One region of the Pandoraea faecigallinarum genome, then DNA from elsewhere that is predicted to be linked to it. Evidence: predicted binding sites of a transcription regulator. Region 1 holds the regulator's gene; the other holds the start of a gene.
The links. Region 1 encodes HrcA, which represses chaperone genes, less so after heat shock. Its sites were predicted from a motif close to TTAGCACTCNNNNNNNNNGAGTGCTAA; they were not measured.

Region 2: the regulator HrcA is predicted to act here: its motif matches at 3,833-3,859, upstream of groES (co-chaperone GroES).

The regions. Positions count from the first base shown of each region.
Region 1 is NZ_CP011807.3:4,157,455-4,164,794, forward strand. It holds partial or broken gene hemH (ferrochelatase) at 1-545, opposite strand, end outside; gene AB870_RS18225 (DUF6600 domain-containing protein) at 668-2,578, opposite strand; gene AB870_RS18230 (FecR family protein) at 2,527-3,018, opposite strand; gene hrcA (heat-inducible transcriptional repressor HrcA) at 3,200-4,228, opposite strand; gene AB870_RS18240 (NAD kinase) at 4,346-5,254, shown strand; gene recN (DNA repair protein RecN) at 5,278-6,942, shown strand; gene glnE (bifunctional [glutamate--ammonia ligase]-adenylyl-L-tyrosine phosphorylase/[glutamate--ammonia-ligase] adenylyltransferase) at 6,948-7,340, opposite strand, start outside.
Region 2 is NZ_CP011807.3:3,819,221-3,826,560, forward strand. It holds gene AB870_RS16715 (MFS transporter) at 1-438, opposite strand, end outside; gene AB870_RS16720 (LysR substrate-binding domain-containing protein) at 541-1,479, shown strand; gene groL (chaperonin GroEL) at 1,770-3,416, opposite strand; gene groES (co-chaperone GroES) at 3,465-3,755, opposite strand; gene AB870_RS16735 (DASS family sodium-coupled anion symporter) at 4,156-5,565, shown strand; gene AB870_RS16740 (RHS repeat domain-containing protein) at 5,773-6,888, shown strand; gene AB870_RS16745 (sensor histidine kinase) at 6,872-7,340, opposite strand, start outside.

The DNA.
Region 1 (7,340 bases):
TACGCGGGATGATCGTGATAGTCACGTACCGTGCGCACGTCCGGTTGGTTGCGCAAACGGCCAAGCACGCGGAATACCGCATCGCTGGCGGTGGCGGTCGTGCTGCTCGAATACTGCGGATAGAGCGGCAGCAGGAGAATTCGCTCAACGCCATTCTGACGCAGCGCGCGAATTCGTTCGGGAATCGACGGATTGCCGTAACGCATCGCGTAGTCGACGACCACGTCGTAGTCGTTTGCGTGCAGCAACGCGCGCAGGGCGTTCGTCTGGTGCTCCGTGTTCACCTTGAGCGGCGAGCCGTCGCGAGTCCAGACCGTCGCGTACTTCTGCGCGGATGCGCGCGAGCGCAGCGGCAGGATGACCAGCCGCAACAGCGGTTGCCAGACCAGCCGCGGAATTTCCACGACGCGCGGGTCCGACAGGAACTCGCGCAAATATCGGCGCACGGCCGCGGGACGCGGCTCATCGGGCGTGCCAAGGTTGATCAGCAGGACGGCGGTCTTGCCGGACTGGCCATGCGAAATAGGTTCGGGATCGAAGCGCATGGAGCGTACTTTACCGCAAACGGAGGGGGGAAACAGGCAGGGCCTCGTGCCGGTCGTCACCCCAGGACAGGTGCTGCACCGGCCCTGCGGCGGGCGACGCAGCACAACGAAGCGCACGACGCTCAGCCGTGCCTACGTTCGTCCTCGCGGGCAGGCCGATGCTCGGCGCCCGGACGCGCGCCTTCCGGCTTGCTCTCGCGCTGTGCCGGCTGCGGGCGCTCCTGCGGTTGCGGATGCGCGCGCTCCTGAGGCTGCGGATGCGGCTGGGGCCGCTCGGGCTGTGGCTGCGGCCTGGGCGCCGGTTGCGCTCGCTCGACCTGCGGCGGCGGGCGCTGCGGCTGCGCTTCAGGACGCGGCTGGACTCGCTCCGCCTGCGGTGACGGGTGCTGCTGCATTGGCTGAGAAGAGAACGCCGGCTGCGATTGCGCGCGCGGTTGCGACTGCCATTGCTGCGGGCGGCGTGCCGGCTCCACGGCGTCGGGCTGGGCCTGTTGCGGTGTTGGGCGACTTTGCGGCGTCTCGCGCTGCGCGGCTGGCGTCTGCGGAGATTGCAAAGATTGCGGAGGCTGAGGGGGCTGCCCCGACTGACGGCGCATCTGCATCTCGCGTTGCGCAGCCTCGTGTCCCGGTTGCGGGACTGCCTGTGGTGTCTCGGTACGTGCTGCCGGTTGGCCGGTCACGCTTTGGCCTGTCATGCCGGTCATGCCGGGCGGACGCGGCACTCCCGGTACTCCGGGCCGGGCCGGCACACCCGGCACACCCGGCACTCCCGGCACACCCGGCACACCCGGCGCGCCGTGCATCGGCGCAATGGCGCCGGTGGCGGGCAGCCCGCCGCGGGCCGGCGCTGCGCCGATTGGCTCGCCTCCCGCCCCATGCGTGCCGATAACCGTCACACGCGGGGCGACGCGTCCCGGTGCCTGCACGTCGCGGTCATTCGTCCGAAGATTGCGGACCTGCTGAGCGTTCTGCCCGAACACCAACGGGGCACCGCCGGCGTTCGGCACGGCATGAAGGTTGCTCGTCAACTCCCGCGACGGCGCGCTGCGCGCCGCTGGCGTGCGCGTCGCGAGGACCTGCCGGTCGAATACGCCCGCCGGCGGTGCGCCCGCTGCCGGACGGCTGGTCCCCACCACGCTCTGCCGCACCGGTGCGACGCCCGGTGTATTTCCGACCCGCCACGTCTGCCCTGCTCGCGGCGCAGCCAATGCCGTCGGCGCACCGACCGGACGTCCCTGCACGAACGCCTGCGCGGGCATCGTCGACACCGCGCCACGCACGTTCCGATTCACGTAGACGTTGTTTACGTGCACGTTATTGGTGATATTCGTGGTGCGCACGATCGTCGAACGATTGATGTTCGTGATGTACGACGAACTCGCGCGATACGCGGGACGATACGGATCGTGCGGTCCCAGCGCGAACCAGGCGAGGCCCACGCCGCCGGTGGCGAACGTCACGCCCCACGCGTTCGCGCCGCTATTGCCGCCGACCCAGCCGACCAGCGCCGGCGCGTACACGGGGCGCACCGCGACCGGCCCCGGCACCCAGCACCAGCGCGCATCCACATAGGCCCAACGTCCGTAGTGGTACAGTGCGAAGCCCCACGGGGCGTCGTCCACCCACGTCCAGCCCCACGGGTCGACCCAGACCCAATGGCCGGTACGGTAAGGCGCCCAGCCCGACGGCACATCCGATGGGACCCAAACCGCGCCGTAGGCCGGCGTTTCCTGCCAGGACCCATAGTCGTCCAGACTCTCGAAACCGGTCATGTCTCGCGAAACGTAACGCGCGGAGACGGAGGCGTCTTCACGCGCGTCACGCTCGCGCATCCACTGATCGAAAGCGTCGGCCACGAGCGGCCCGCTCGCCTGCTGGACGAGGTTCTGGCCGGCGAACGCCACACGCTGCCCTTGTTGCAGCGGCATCGACGCCCCCTGCCCGTAGGCCGTGCCCGCGCCTCGCGACACGGTGAGCGTCGTCACGCCGTTCGGATCGACGTCGACGCGATACTCGCCGGCCTGCGCCGGCACGAACGCCAGGTTCGGCGTGTCGATCTCGTAGGGCTGGTTCGGATCGAAACTGCGCAGGCGCAGGCCACGGTGCCCTGCGTTACGTTCAGTTGCACATTCTGGTCGGTGAGCGCCGAGAGCGTGAGGCTGGTCGATGCGCCCATGCGCACCGCGGTGCCGCCCACGTGCATCTCGGCACGGCTGTTGCGCTCGACCCAGACGGCGTCGCCGGTGGTGAGCGGCCGGTTCCGGTTGGCGTAGCGCCAGTCGCCGGTGCCGGCCGGGGCGTAGGTCACCGTGCCGTCGAACTCGCTCAGACGTGCCACGCGCCCCGGCGGATCGGCGCTTTGCGCCTGCGCCTGCGCCTGTGCCAGCGCAAGCGGGCCCGCACCGAGAACGCTCAATGCCAGCGCGGCACCGAGGGCGCGGACCAGCGTCCGCCAGGAAAGCAGGGGATTCATAAACACTCCGGGCCCATTCGGCGGGCACGCCGTGCGTGGCGTCGCGCGCCACCTTGTTGTTCTGTCCGAATCCTCGGGCGAGCGTCTGACGCAACACGACGAGGCGCCGACCGCGAGGGACGCTTCGAGCGTAGGCCCACTGCGTGTGACAGCGTGTAAAGGAATGCTACGGGGTTGTAACTCAGTGATGACTGAGCGCGTTGGAGAGCAACTTGGCCGTGATGTCGACGATGGGGATCACGCGCTCGTATGCCATGCGCGTCGGGCCGATCACGCCGAGCGTGCCCACGATCTGCCCGTCGACCTCGTACGGGGCCGTGACGACCGTCATCTCTTCGATGGGCACGAGGTTCGACTCGCCGCCGATGAAGATCTGCACGCCGGAAGCGCGGCTCGACACGTCGAGCAACTGCAACAGGCCGGTCTTGGACTCGAACACGTCGAACAGCTTGCGCAGCCGTTCCATGTTCGACGACAGGTCCTCCACGCCCAGCAGGTTGCGCTCGCCCGAGATCAGCACGCTCTCGCGCGTGGTGTCGGCCATCGCGTCGCTGCCGGCCTGTACGGCGGCCTGCATCAGGGCGCTCATGTCCGAGCGCAGCGCGTCGAGTTCACCGCGCAAGTAAGTGCGCACGTCGTCGAAGCTATGACCGCCGAAGTTCGCGTTCAGGTAGTTCGCCGCCTCGACAAGTTGCGCCGGAGAATAATCTTTCTCCGTCAGAATGATACGGTTCTGCACGTCGCCGTCGGGAGTCACGATGATGAGCAGAACGCGCTTGTCGGACAAACGCAGGAATTCGATATGGCGGAAGGTCTGGCTGCGACGCGGCGTGAGCACCACGCCCGCGAACTGCGACAGATGCGAAAGCACCTGAGCGGCGGACGCGACCAGTTGCTGCGGGCCCGCCGGTTGCAGACTTGTCTGCACCTGCGACGCCAGTTGGTGCACGGCCTCTTCGAGCGGGCGAACCGAGAGCATGGTGTCGACGAACAGCCGGTAGGCGCGCGGCGTCGGCACCCGGCCCGCGGACGTATGGGGACTGGAGACGAACCCCAGCGCTTCGAGGTCGGCCATCACATTGCGAATGGTCGCCGGCGACAGGTCGAGTCCCGAATACCGCGAAAGCGTGCGCGAACCGACCGGCTGGCCATCGGCGATGTACCGTTCGATCAGGGTTTTGAGGAGCGTTTGCGCACGTTGATCTAGCATGGCAAAAATTGTAACGCGAAATGTAGGTACGCGGCGTACGGCAAACCCCGACACGAGAACCGTTGCAGCCCGTGCGTGCCGATGGTTGCTGTCATCGAGTTATGGTGTAATGGCGGCATGAAAACTGGGAGCCCCTTCAAGACCGTGGCGCTCGTCGGAAAGTACCATGCCGACGGCGTCGCCGAACCATTGCTCACGCTCGCGGCATGCATTGTCCAGCGTGGGCATCATGTCGTCTTCGAGCGCGATACCGCGCACAACATCGGTGCCGGCGCCGATCCGTACGGCACGCTCGACATTCAGGAGATCGCCAGGCAGGCCGATGTCGCCGTCGTGGTCGGCGGCGACGGCACGATGCTCGGCGTCGGGCGTCAGCTGGCCGCCTCGAAGGTCCCGCTCATCGGGGTGAACCACGGGCGCGTGGGCTTCATCACCGATATTCCGCTCGACGAAATGCGTCAGGTCGTGCCGGCCATGCTCGAAGGTCACTTCGAAGCGGAGCAGCGCACGCTCCTGTCCGCACGTATCGAGCGCGACGGCCAGGTGCTCTTCGAAACCCTCGCGTTCAACGACGTCGTCGTGAACCGCTCGGGGATTTCGGGGATGGTCGAGTTGCGCGTCGACGTCGACGGCCGCTTCATGTACAAGCAACGCTCGGACGGCCTGATCGTCGCCACGCCCACGGGCTCCACGGCGTACGCCCTTTCGGCCACCGGCCCGATCCTGCATCCGCGTCTGGGCGGCGTGGTGCTCGTGCCGATCGCCCCGCACGCGCTGTCGAACCGTCCGATCGTGTTGCCGGATTCGAGCGACATCGTCATCACGATCACGGGCGGACGCGAAGTCGGCGCCAACTTCGATATGCAATCGTTTGCCGAACTGCGCCAGGGCGACAGGATTCTGGTGGGCCGCTCCGAACATCAGGTGACGTTCCTGCACCCGGTCGGCTACAACTATTACGCCACGCTGCGCCGCAAATTGCACTGGAACGAGCATATCTCCGACGAAGATATGCCGCAGAACTGACCTCACGCCTCACCCGACATCCCATGCTACGCAGTCTCTCGATTCGCGATTTCGTGATCGTCGATCGTCTCGATCTGGAATTCTCCGCCGGCTTCACCGTGTTTTCGGGGGAGACCGGCGCAGGCAAATCGATCCTGATCGATGCGCTGGCGCTCGCGATGGGCGAGCGCGGCGACGCCAGCATGGTGCGCAATGGGAAGCCGCGCGCCGACATTACTGCCGAGTTCGCCGCGGACGCCCAGGCACGCCCCGACCTCGAAGCCTGGCTGCAAGCCCAGGCCCTCACCCTCGAAGAGCACGGTGGCGTATTGCTGCGCCGTGTGCTCGACGCCGGTGGACGTTCACGCGCCTTCATCAACGGCACGCCCGCCACGCTCGCGCAATTGCGCGAACTTGGCGAAATGCTCGTCGACATTCATGGTCAGCACGCGCATCAGCAGTTGTTGCGCCCCGACGCACAGCGCCGTTTGCTCGACTCGCACGCTGGCGCGACCACGCTCGCCGCAGAGGCGAACGCAGCCCATAAGGAATGGCGACGCCTCGTGAAGCGGTGCGAGCAAGCGCACGGGCGCGACCGCGAACTGCAACTCGAGCGCGAGCGCCTCGAATGGCAGACGTCCGAGCTCGACAAGCTCAGCCCGCAGGAAGGCGAATGGGACGACGTGAGCGCCGAGCATCGTCGGCTCTCGCACGCGGCCAGCCTCATCAATGGCGTGCAAGGCGCGCTCGATGTGCTCGCCGAAGCGGATGGCGCGCTCGTGCCTTCGCTCGGCCATGTCGTGCACCAGCTTCGCGAACTCGCCGAGATCGACGCCGGACTGGCGGACACGCTCGCCGCACTCGAACCCGCCGAGATTCAGCTTCGCGAAGCCGTTCACTCGCTCACGCATTACGCGCAACGTGTCGAACTCGATCCGGAACGTCTGGCCGTGGTCGAGCAACGCCTCGACGCGCTGCATTCGGCCGCACGCAAGTTCCGCGTCACGCCCGAGCAGTTGCCTGCGCAATGGGCGGAGCGCCGTGCACAGTTGGAAGAATTGACAGCGTCGGCCGACACCGCGGCCATGCAAGCGGCGGCGGACGCGGCGCATGCCGCATATCTGAAACTCGCGAAGGACCTCTCGAAGGCGCGGGCCAAGGCGGCGGCGTCGCTTGCGCGCGAAGTCACTCGCGCCATGCAGGACCTCTCGATGCCCGGCGGGCGCTTCGAAGTCGCGCTCACGCCAACGCCCGAGCCGCAGTCGTTCGGTCTGGAGACGGTCGAATTCCTCGTCGCGGGGCACCCCGGCGTGCCGACGCGACCGCTCGCCAAGGTGGCCTCCGGTGGCGAACTCGCGCGTATCAGCCTCGCCTTGCAAGTGATTGCCAGCAGCGCAAGTCTTACGCCAACGCTGATTTTCGACGAAGTGGACTCCGGCATCGGCGGCGCCGTCGCCGAAGTGGTGGGCCGTCTGCTGCGCGAGTTGGGGCAGGGACGGCAGGTGCTCTGCGTGACGCACCTGCCGCAGGTCGCCGCCCTGGGCCATCAGCACCTGCGTGTGAGCAAGCGCAGCGATGGCGACACGACGATGAGCGAGATCGAACCACTCGGGCGCACCGAGCGTGTCGAAGAGATTGCACGCATGCTCGGCGGCGTGGAGATCACGCCCACGACGCGAAAGCACGCGCGGGAGATGCTGGCGCTCTAGGTAAGTCAGACCGGTCCGGCGTTTGCAAACACCGAATCCCAGAGTGCCATCACGGCATCGCGTTCCGCCTCGATATCGGCAGACGGCACCCGCGCCGTCTCCACACCGTCGAGCCGCAACTTGTGCTGACGCTTGCGATAAGTCCGATAGGCCGCGCCCGCCGCGTCCGCGAGCCTGGCGTCGATCAACCCCAGTTGTGCCGCTTCGCGCAGCAACGCGATGTTCCCCGCGTTTCGCAGCAAGGCCGGGTGCGCCCCGGAATGCAGCAGCACCAGATACTGCACGGTGAATTCGATGTCCACCATGCCGCCCCGGTCGTGCTTGAGATCGAACAGCTTCGACGGGTTCGGATGTCCTTCGAGCACCTTGCGGCGCATCGCCACGATTTCCTGGGCAAG
Region 2 (7,340 bases), 340 kb from region 1:
GACGACCACGCCGCCCATCCCGCCCACGGCCATCACCAGACCATTGACCAGGGGCAGACGCGCGACCGGGAACCACTGGGCGAGCGCCTTGAACGCACTTCCCAGACACACCGACACGCCAACGCCGATAAGCAGACGCCCGACCATCAGCGCACCGATTCCTTGCGCCAAACCGAACGTCGCCGCCCCGGCCGCCGCAAGCAGCAGGACCAGCGACGCGACACGGCGCGGCCCGAACTTGTCGAGCAGCACGCCCGCGGGCAGTTGCGCTCCGGCGAAGCCCAGAAAGTAAAGGCTTGTGAGCAGACCGAGGTCGGCGGACGAGAGACCCAGTTCGCGCGTCATGAACGGCGCAAACCCGATATTCACCCCGCGATACACGTACGAGACGAAGTAGCCGCAGGCGAATAGCACGAAGATTCTGATGGCTTTCGACATGGAGTAAACCCTGATAGCTCGCTTGAGGTTCGATTGTCGATGCAACGGCGAATGGAAGCCAACGAAACCTTTGTGCTCGCATTGTGAGTAGAATTTGACACTATGTTCCAGCACCTCCCTCCCCTCCAATCGCTGCGTGCGCTTGAAGCAGCCGTGCGTCACCGGAGCTTTACGCGCGCCGCAGAGGAATTGAATTTAACGCACAGTGCGGTCAGTCATCACATGCGCTCGCTGGAGCAGCAACTCGGCACCGCGCTGTTTCGCCGGGCGGGTGCGCGGATGATTCCGACGAGCGTCGGGGCGCGTCTGGCCGAGCGCGTGCGCATCGGCATCTCGGAACTCGACGAAGCCATGACCGAGGCCAAGGCGGGCATCACGCCCGATGCCGCCCCGGCCATCGTCCGCCTGGAAATCAGCGTAATGACGGATCTGGCGGCGCAATGGTTGATTCCCCGGTTGTCGCGCTTCAGCGAGCGGCATCCCGGCATCGATCTGGTCGTGCGGATTCATGCGGACATCTCGGCGCCCGATCCGTATTCGGTCGACGTCGGCATCTGGCACCAGCGCGTGGAAGCGACGGGATTTGTCACCCGCAAGTTGCTCGACGACTTCGTGATCGCCGTCTGCCGGCCCGATCTGATCGCCCGGGTACCGGGCTTCACTGTCGCCGACACCCACAAACTGCCGATGCTGCGCTTCGCCTACCGGTCTTGGCGCGACTGGCAGATCGCAGCAGGCCTGCCGCCACACGAGCCGACGCGCGGGCCGATCTTCGACGACTCCGGTCTGTTGCTGCGCGCGGCTCTCTCGGGACACGGCGTTGCGACCGCGCGCAGTCTGCTCGTGCGCGATTCGCTCGCCGCGGGGGAATTGGTGCAGATAGGCGACGTGCGCGTGCCGCCAAGTCTGGAATACCACGTAAGCTGGCGGGAAAATCATCCGCGCGAACGGGCGATTCACGCGTTCTGGGACTGGATGCAGGAAGAGATTGCGGCCACGGCGCCGCTGATGCCGTCCCCCATCAAAGGCGGAACGAGCTGAACGAACGATGCGAACGATGCGAGCGGCGATGCGAACAATGCGAACAATGCGAGCGGTGCGAGCGGTGTGAGCGGTGTAAGCGGTGTGAGCGGTGTAAGCGCGTGTGAACGATGTGAACGGCGAACGAAGCGCGGGCGCATCGCGCATAAAAAAACGGCAACGCATCCCGAGGAATGTGTTGCCGTTTCTGGCGTGGGCTCCGGCACCCGGATCGAAATCCCGGCGCGAAGCCCGGTAGCCAGGCACCCGGAGCGCCTTGCGGCGCCCCGTCATGCAGTCTCGTGCGAGACTTACATGCCCATGCCCATGCCGCCCATACCGCCCATGTCGCCCATACCGCCGGCCATCGGAGCATCTTCCTTCGGCAGTTCGGCAACGGCGCAGTCCGTCGTCAGGAGCAGGCCCGACACCGAAGCGGCGTTTTGCAGTGCGGTGCGAGTGACCTTGGTCGGGTCCACAACGCCCATTTCCACCAGATCGCCGTACTCGCCGGTCGAAGCGTTGTAGCCGTAGTTGCCCTTGCCGGCAACCACATTGGCCACGACGACGCTGGCTTCTTCGCCACCGTTGGTGACGATCTGGCGCAGCGGCTCTTCCATGGCGCGCAGGACGATCTTGATACCGGCGTCCTGATCGGCGTTGTCACCCTTCAGGCCCGAGACGGCCACACGTGCACGCAGCAGCGCGACACCACCGCCCGGGACGATGCCTTCTTCCACGGCAGCGCGGGTAGCGTGCAGCGCGTCTTCCACGCGTGCCTTCTTTTCCTTCATCTCGACTTCGGTCGCAGCACCGACCTTGATCACGGCAACACCGCCGGCGAGTTTGGCCACGCGCTCTTGCAGCTTTTCACGGTCGTAGTCGCTGGTGGCTTCTTCGATCTGGGCACGGATCTGCTTGACGCGTGCTTCGATGTTCACGGCTTCACCGGCGCCATCGATGATGATGGTATTTTCCTTGCCGATTTCGATGCGCTTGGCCTGGCCCAGCTCTGCGAGCGTAGCCTTTTCGAGCGTCAGACCGATTTCTTCGGCGATGACCTGACCGCCCGTCAGGATGGCGATGTCTTCCAGCATGGCCTTGCGGCGGTCGCCGAAGCCCGGGGCCTTGACGGCGCAGGTCTTCAGGATGCCGCGGATGTTGTTGACCACCAGCGTGGCGAGGGCTTCGCCTTCGACGTCTTCGGCGATGATCAGCAGCGGACGGCCAGCCTTGGCGACTTGTTCCAGGATCGGCAGCAGGTCACGGATGTTCGAGACCTTCTTGTCGAACAGCAGGACGAACGGGTTCTCGAGGATCGCGACTTGCTTTTCCGGGGTGTTGATGAAGTACGGCGAGAGGTAGCCGCGGTCGAACTGCATACCTTCGACGACGTCCAGCTCGTCTTGCAGCGACTTGCCGTCTTCGACGGTGATCACGCCTTCCTTGCCAACCTTGTCCATCGCCTTGGCGATGTAATCACCGATCGAGGTGTCGCTGTTGGCCGAAATCGAGCCGACCTGAGCGATTTCCTTGTTGGTGGTGCAGGGCTTGCTGATCTTGCGCAACTCTTCGATGGCGGCGCCGACAGCCTTGTCGATACCACGCTTGAGGTCCATCGGGTTCATGCCAGACGCAACGTACTTCATGCCTTCGCGAACGATCGACTGAGCCAGCACCGTAGCGGTGGTGGTACCGTCGCCGGCGTTATCGCTGGTCTTGGAAGCCACTTCCTTGACCATTTGCGCGCCCATGTTCTGGAGCTTGTCCTTGAGTTCGATTTCCTTGGCGACCGACACGCCGTCCTTGGTCACGGTCGGGCCGCCGAAGCTGCGCTCGAGCACGACGTTACGGCCCTTCGGGCCCAGGGTCACCTTGACTGCGTTCGCGAGGATGTTGACACCCTCGACCATCTTGGAACGAGCGGCATCGCCGAAAACGACTTCTTTAGCTGCCATTGCATTAACTCCTTGAATACTTTACGTAGATGTCTGGGGGCAGACAACTCAGGCGGCCACGACGGCCATGATGTCTTCTTCGCGCATGACCAGCAGTTCCTGGCCATCCACCTTCACGCTTTGGCCGGCGTACTTGCCGAACAGAACGCGGTCGCCCACCTTCACGTCGAGTGCGATCAACTTGCCTTGATCATCGCGCTTGCCCGGGCCGACGGCCAGGATCTCGCCCTGGTCCGGCTTTTCGGCGGCGGCGTCCGGGATCACGATGCCCGAAGCGGTCTTCGTTTCGTTGTCCAGGCGCTTGACAATAACGCGGTCATGCAAGGGACGAAGGTTCATTACAAGCTCCTCTTTCTCTCAGTGAGATCGTCAAAACTAAATATGCAATGAATTGCATATCCGACAAATTCATGGCGTTAGCACTCTGCGCCAACGAGTGCTAATTATAGGGACGGGGTTTTACGATTTCAAGACGCGGGGTTTTCCCGGATGTCGGAAGATGCGGCCGGGGTTCTCCGGAGCGTTCGCCATTCCCACCCCGCGGCTGTTCGTATGAGCGATTTCCTAAGGCACCTCCGGGAAATCCGTGGCATCAAAGCGGGGGGCGCGAATGACGGACTATCCGTCCATCGAACGCCGGTCCGGCCGGATACGGACAACCGACGCGCCACCCGCCCCATCCTTCCCGTACCAAGACGGGAAGTGCCGGGGACACCACCGCAAATCGAGGAGCCAGGAGATGAAAGAACTTGCCGGAGCCGCTGGCATCGCCGCGACCAGGACGGGAAGTTGGGCGATGTCCCGCCGCGACGTATGCATATTGCTGACCAACGCCGTCCTGATGGTCGCACTCATATTCGTGCTGCCGTTCGACGAAAAAACCAATCGCGGGCTCGCTCTCGCCGTCTTCGTCGCTGTGCTCTGGCTCTCGGAGGCCGTGCATCTGACGGCCACCGCGCTCATGGTGCCGGTGCTCGCCGTCATGCTGGGCATTCTGGAAACGCCAGCCGCGCTCACCTCGTTCGCGCACCCCATCGTCTTCCTGTTCTTCGGCGGCTTCGCGCTCGCCACCGCCATGCGAATTCAGGGACTGGACCGCTTCCTCGCCAACCGGCTCCTGCATCTGGCCGGGGGACGCATGGGCCGCGCCGCCCTCATGCTGTTCATCGCCACGGCCCTGCTGTCCATGTGGGTGAACAACACCTCGACCACGTCGATGATGCTGCCCCTCGCGCTCGGCATCCTCTCTCAGCTCGACGCCACCCGCGACCGCAAGACCATCACCTTCCTGCTGCTGGGCATTGCCTACAGCGCAAACATCGGCGGCCTTGGCACCATCGTCGGCAGCGTGCCCAACGCCATGGTCGCCACGCATCTGGGCATCGACTTCCTGACGTGGGCCAAATTCGGCGTGCCGCTCGTCGCCGTATTGCTCCCCCTCATGATCGCCACGACCTATGTCGTGCTACGCCCGCGACTGGACCAGACCGTCGACACGACCGCCGAATCGCTGGCGTGGACCGGCCCGCGCATCGCGGCCGTCGGCATCTTCGCGTTCACCGTCGTCTCATGGATCTTCAGCCAGCAGATCTCGGCCTGGCTCGGTGGCGTGAAGCAGCTCGACACGATCATCGCGCTGCTCGCCGCCATCCTCATCGCCACAACCGGCGTTGCCTCCTGGAAGGAGATTCAGGCGCACACCGACTGGGGCGTGCTGCTTCTGTTCGGCGGCGGCCTCACGCTCAGTGTGGTGCTGCGCAACTCGGGCGCGAGCGTCGTGCTGGCACAGGGTGTGTCGAGTGCTTTCGCGACCAGCCCCACCCTCGTGATCCTGCTCATCACCGCCGCGTTCATCGTCTTTCTCACCGAACTGACGAGCAACACTGCCAGCGCGGCGATTCTCGTGCCGATTTTTGCGGCGATCTCTTTATCGCTCGGCATGCCCGAGGCGCTGCTCACGATGGTGATCGGCATCGGCGCGTCGTGCGCCTTCATGCTGCCCGTGGCAACCCCTCCCAACGCCATCGTGTTCGGCACCGGCCGCGTGCCGCAGAGTGCGATGGTGCGCGCGGGATTCGGGATCAATGTCGTCTGTATTCTGGTGATCGCGGCGTTCGCGTGGACGCTGTGGCGCTCGCCCCCCCTGTGAGTCGCCGTTCGCCTCCGACGATTCGGCGCGCTCGCCACGCCTTGACAGGGTTTCGATCGTCCCTTGGTAGTCGCGTGATGCCCCATCCGTGAGGCCCTGAGGCAGACACGTCACACGGAGCCGGTACAATCTTGGAAAAATACCTTCGAATACCTCCGGCAACCTGTTGCGATGATGTCTGCTTCACCTGCCCGAACTGTCCGATCCATGCTTTTTTCACGTCCCGCGCGTGGTGCTCCGGCGCTTGCTGCCCTTACCACCGCACTTACCGCCGCACTTACCGCGGTACTGGCCGGTTGCGCCAGCCCGCCGCCGGGAACGCCCCCGGCCAGCCCGCCATCGGCGAGTGTCCCGGTAAGCGCGCCCGCGAATCCCGCCGCGTCCCCCGCTCCCGATACGCCGCAAGCGGCCGCGCCGCTCCCGTGGTGCGTGCAAACGCCCTTGCGCGAAGAAGACGACCTGATGCGCAACTTCGGCGGCATTCCCGCCGGCGTTCGCAAGATCGAGGAAACTCGCTTCATTGCGAGCTACGACCGCAGTACCGGCAAGGTCGGCCCGCTCGATAACGGCAATCGCTTCGTGATGGAGTTCGACGCGCAGGGGCATCTGCTCGCGAGCACCGACCGCGGACGCTACACCTACGACGCCGACGGCCGGCTGCACAGCATCAATGGCGCAAGCGTCGACTGGGAGAGCCCCGGCGCATGGGTGGTGCATGCCATGCGGCACCCCGCGTGGAAGGAACAGGTGCGTCAGGAAGACGGTCGCCTCGAATGGACGCGCAGCATCGTCCCGAATCCGGGCAACCTGCATCATCGCCGCCCGGGCACCGTACAGACGCGTCAGTTCGACGACGAGTGTTTCGCGCTCTCACGGCAATGGGAAGCGCCGAACGAGGCACGTCAGGTCGTCACGGCGGACGGCCGTGTCCGCCCGGCGCCGAAAATGGTGTCGTACCGCACATTCGCGAGCGTCGAGCGCAAACCCGACGGCAGCCGCATCGTACGCGAGAACGGCGCGGCAGCTTTCATCGACGGCCAATGGCTGCCGCTGGCGTGGGACAACGAGGTCTCCGAGTATTCACCGCGTCACGAACTGCTGCGCGTGACCCGGACCGACGCCGCCACCGGCGAACACCACGTGTCCGAGTATCACTATAAGTACGACGACCACGGCAACATCGTTCGCATCGTCATCACTTCACCCGCAGGCAAGTCCGGCGAGAAGATCGATCCGTTTGCCAACGTCTTCGTGCGCAAGTTGACGTACTTCGACGCGACGGCGGCGGCGCCGTCGGCCGACAAACTTACGTCGGCAAAGTAAAGCGGAACGTCGCGCCCTGCCCTGCCTGACCGGCCGTGTCCACGAGTGTGATACGCCGGTCGTGCAGTTGCAGAATGCGATGCACGATCCGCAATCCCAGCCCCCCTTCGCGACGCGCCCCACCGACCGTGAACGGTCGCTCGAACAGCCCCTCGCGCGCGCTCTCCGGAATGCCCGGCCCCGTGTCGCTCACCCGCACCTCGATCTCCGAGCCCACCGGCGCGACGGCCACCATGATCTCGCCGCCCGACGGCGTATAGCGCAGCGCATTTTCCAACAGGTTGGTGAGCACGCGCTCGATCAGCCCGAGATCGGCGCGCGCCGCCGGAATTTGCGGCGCCAACTGCGCGCGCAAGACCACACCGCGCGACTCGGCACTCAGTTCGAACTTCTGGAAGACGTCCTGAATCAGGTCCGTCACGGAGAACGGCTCGGCCTCGGGCTGCACGAAA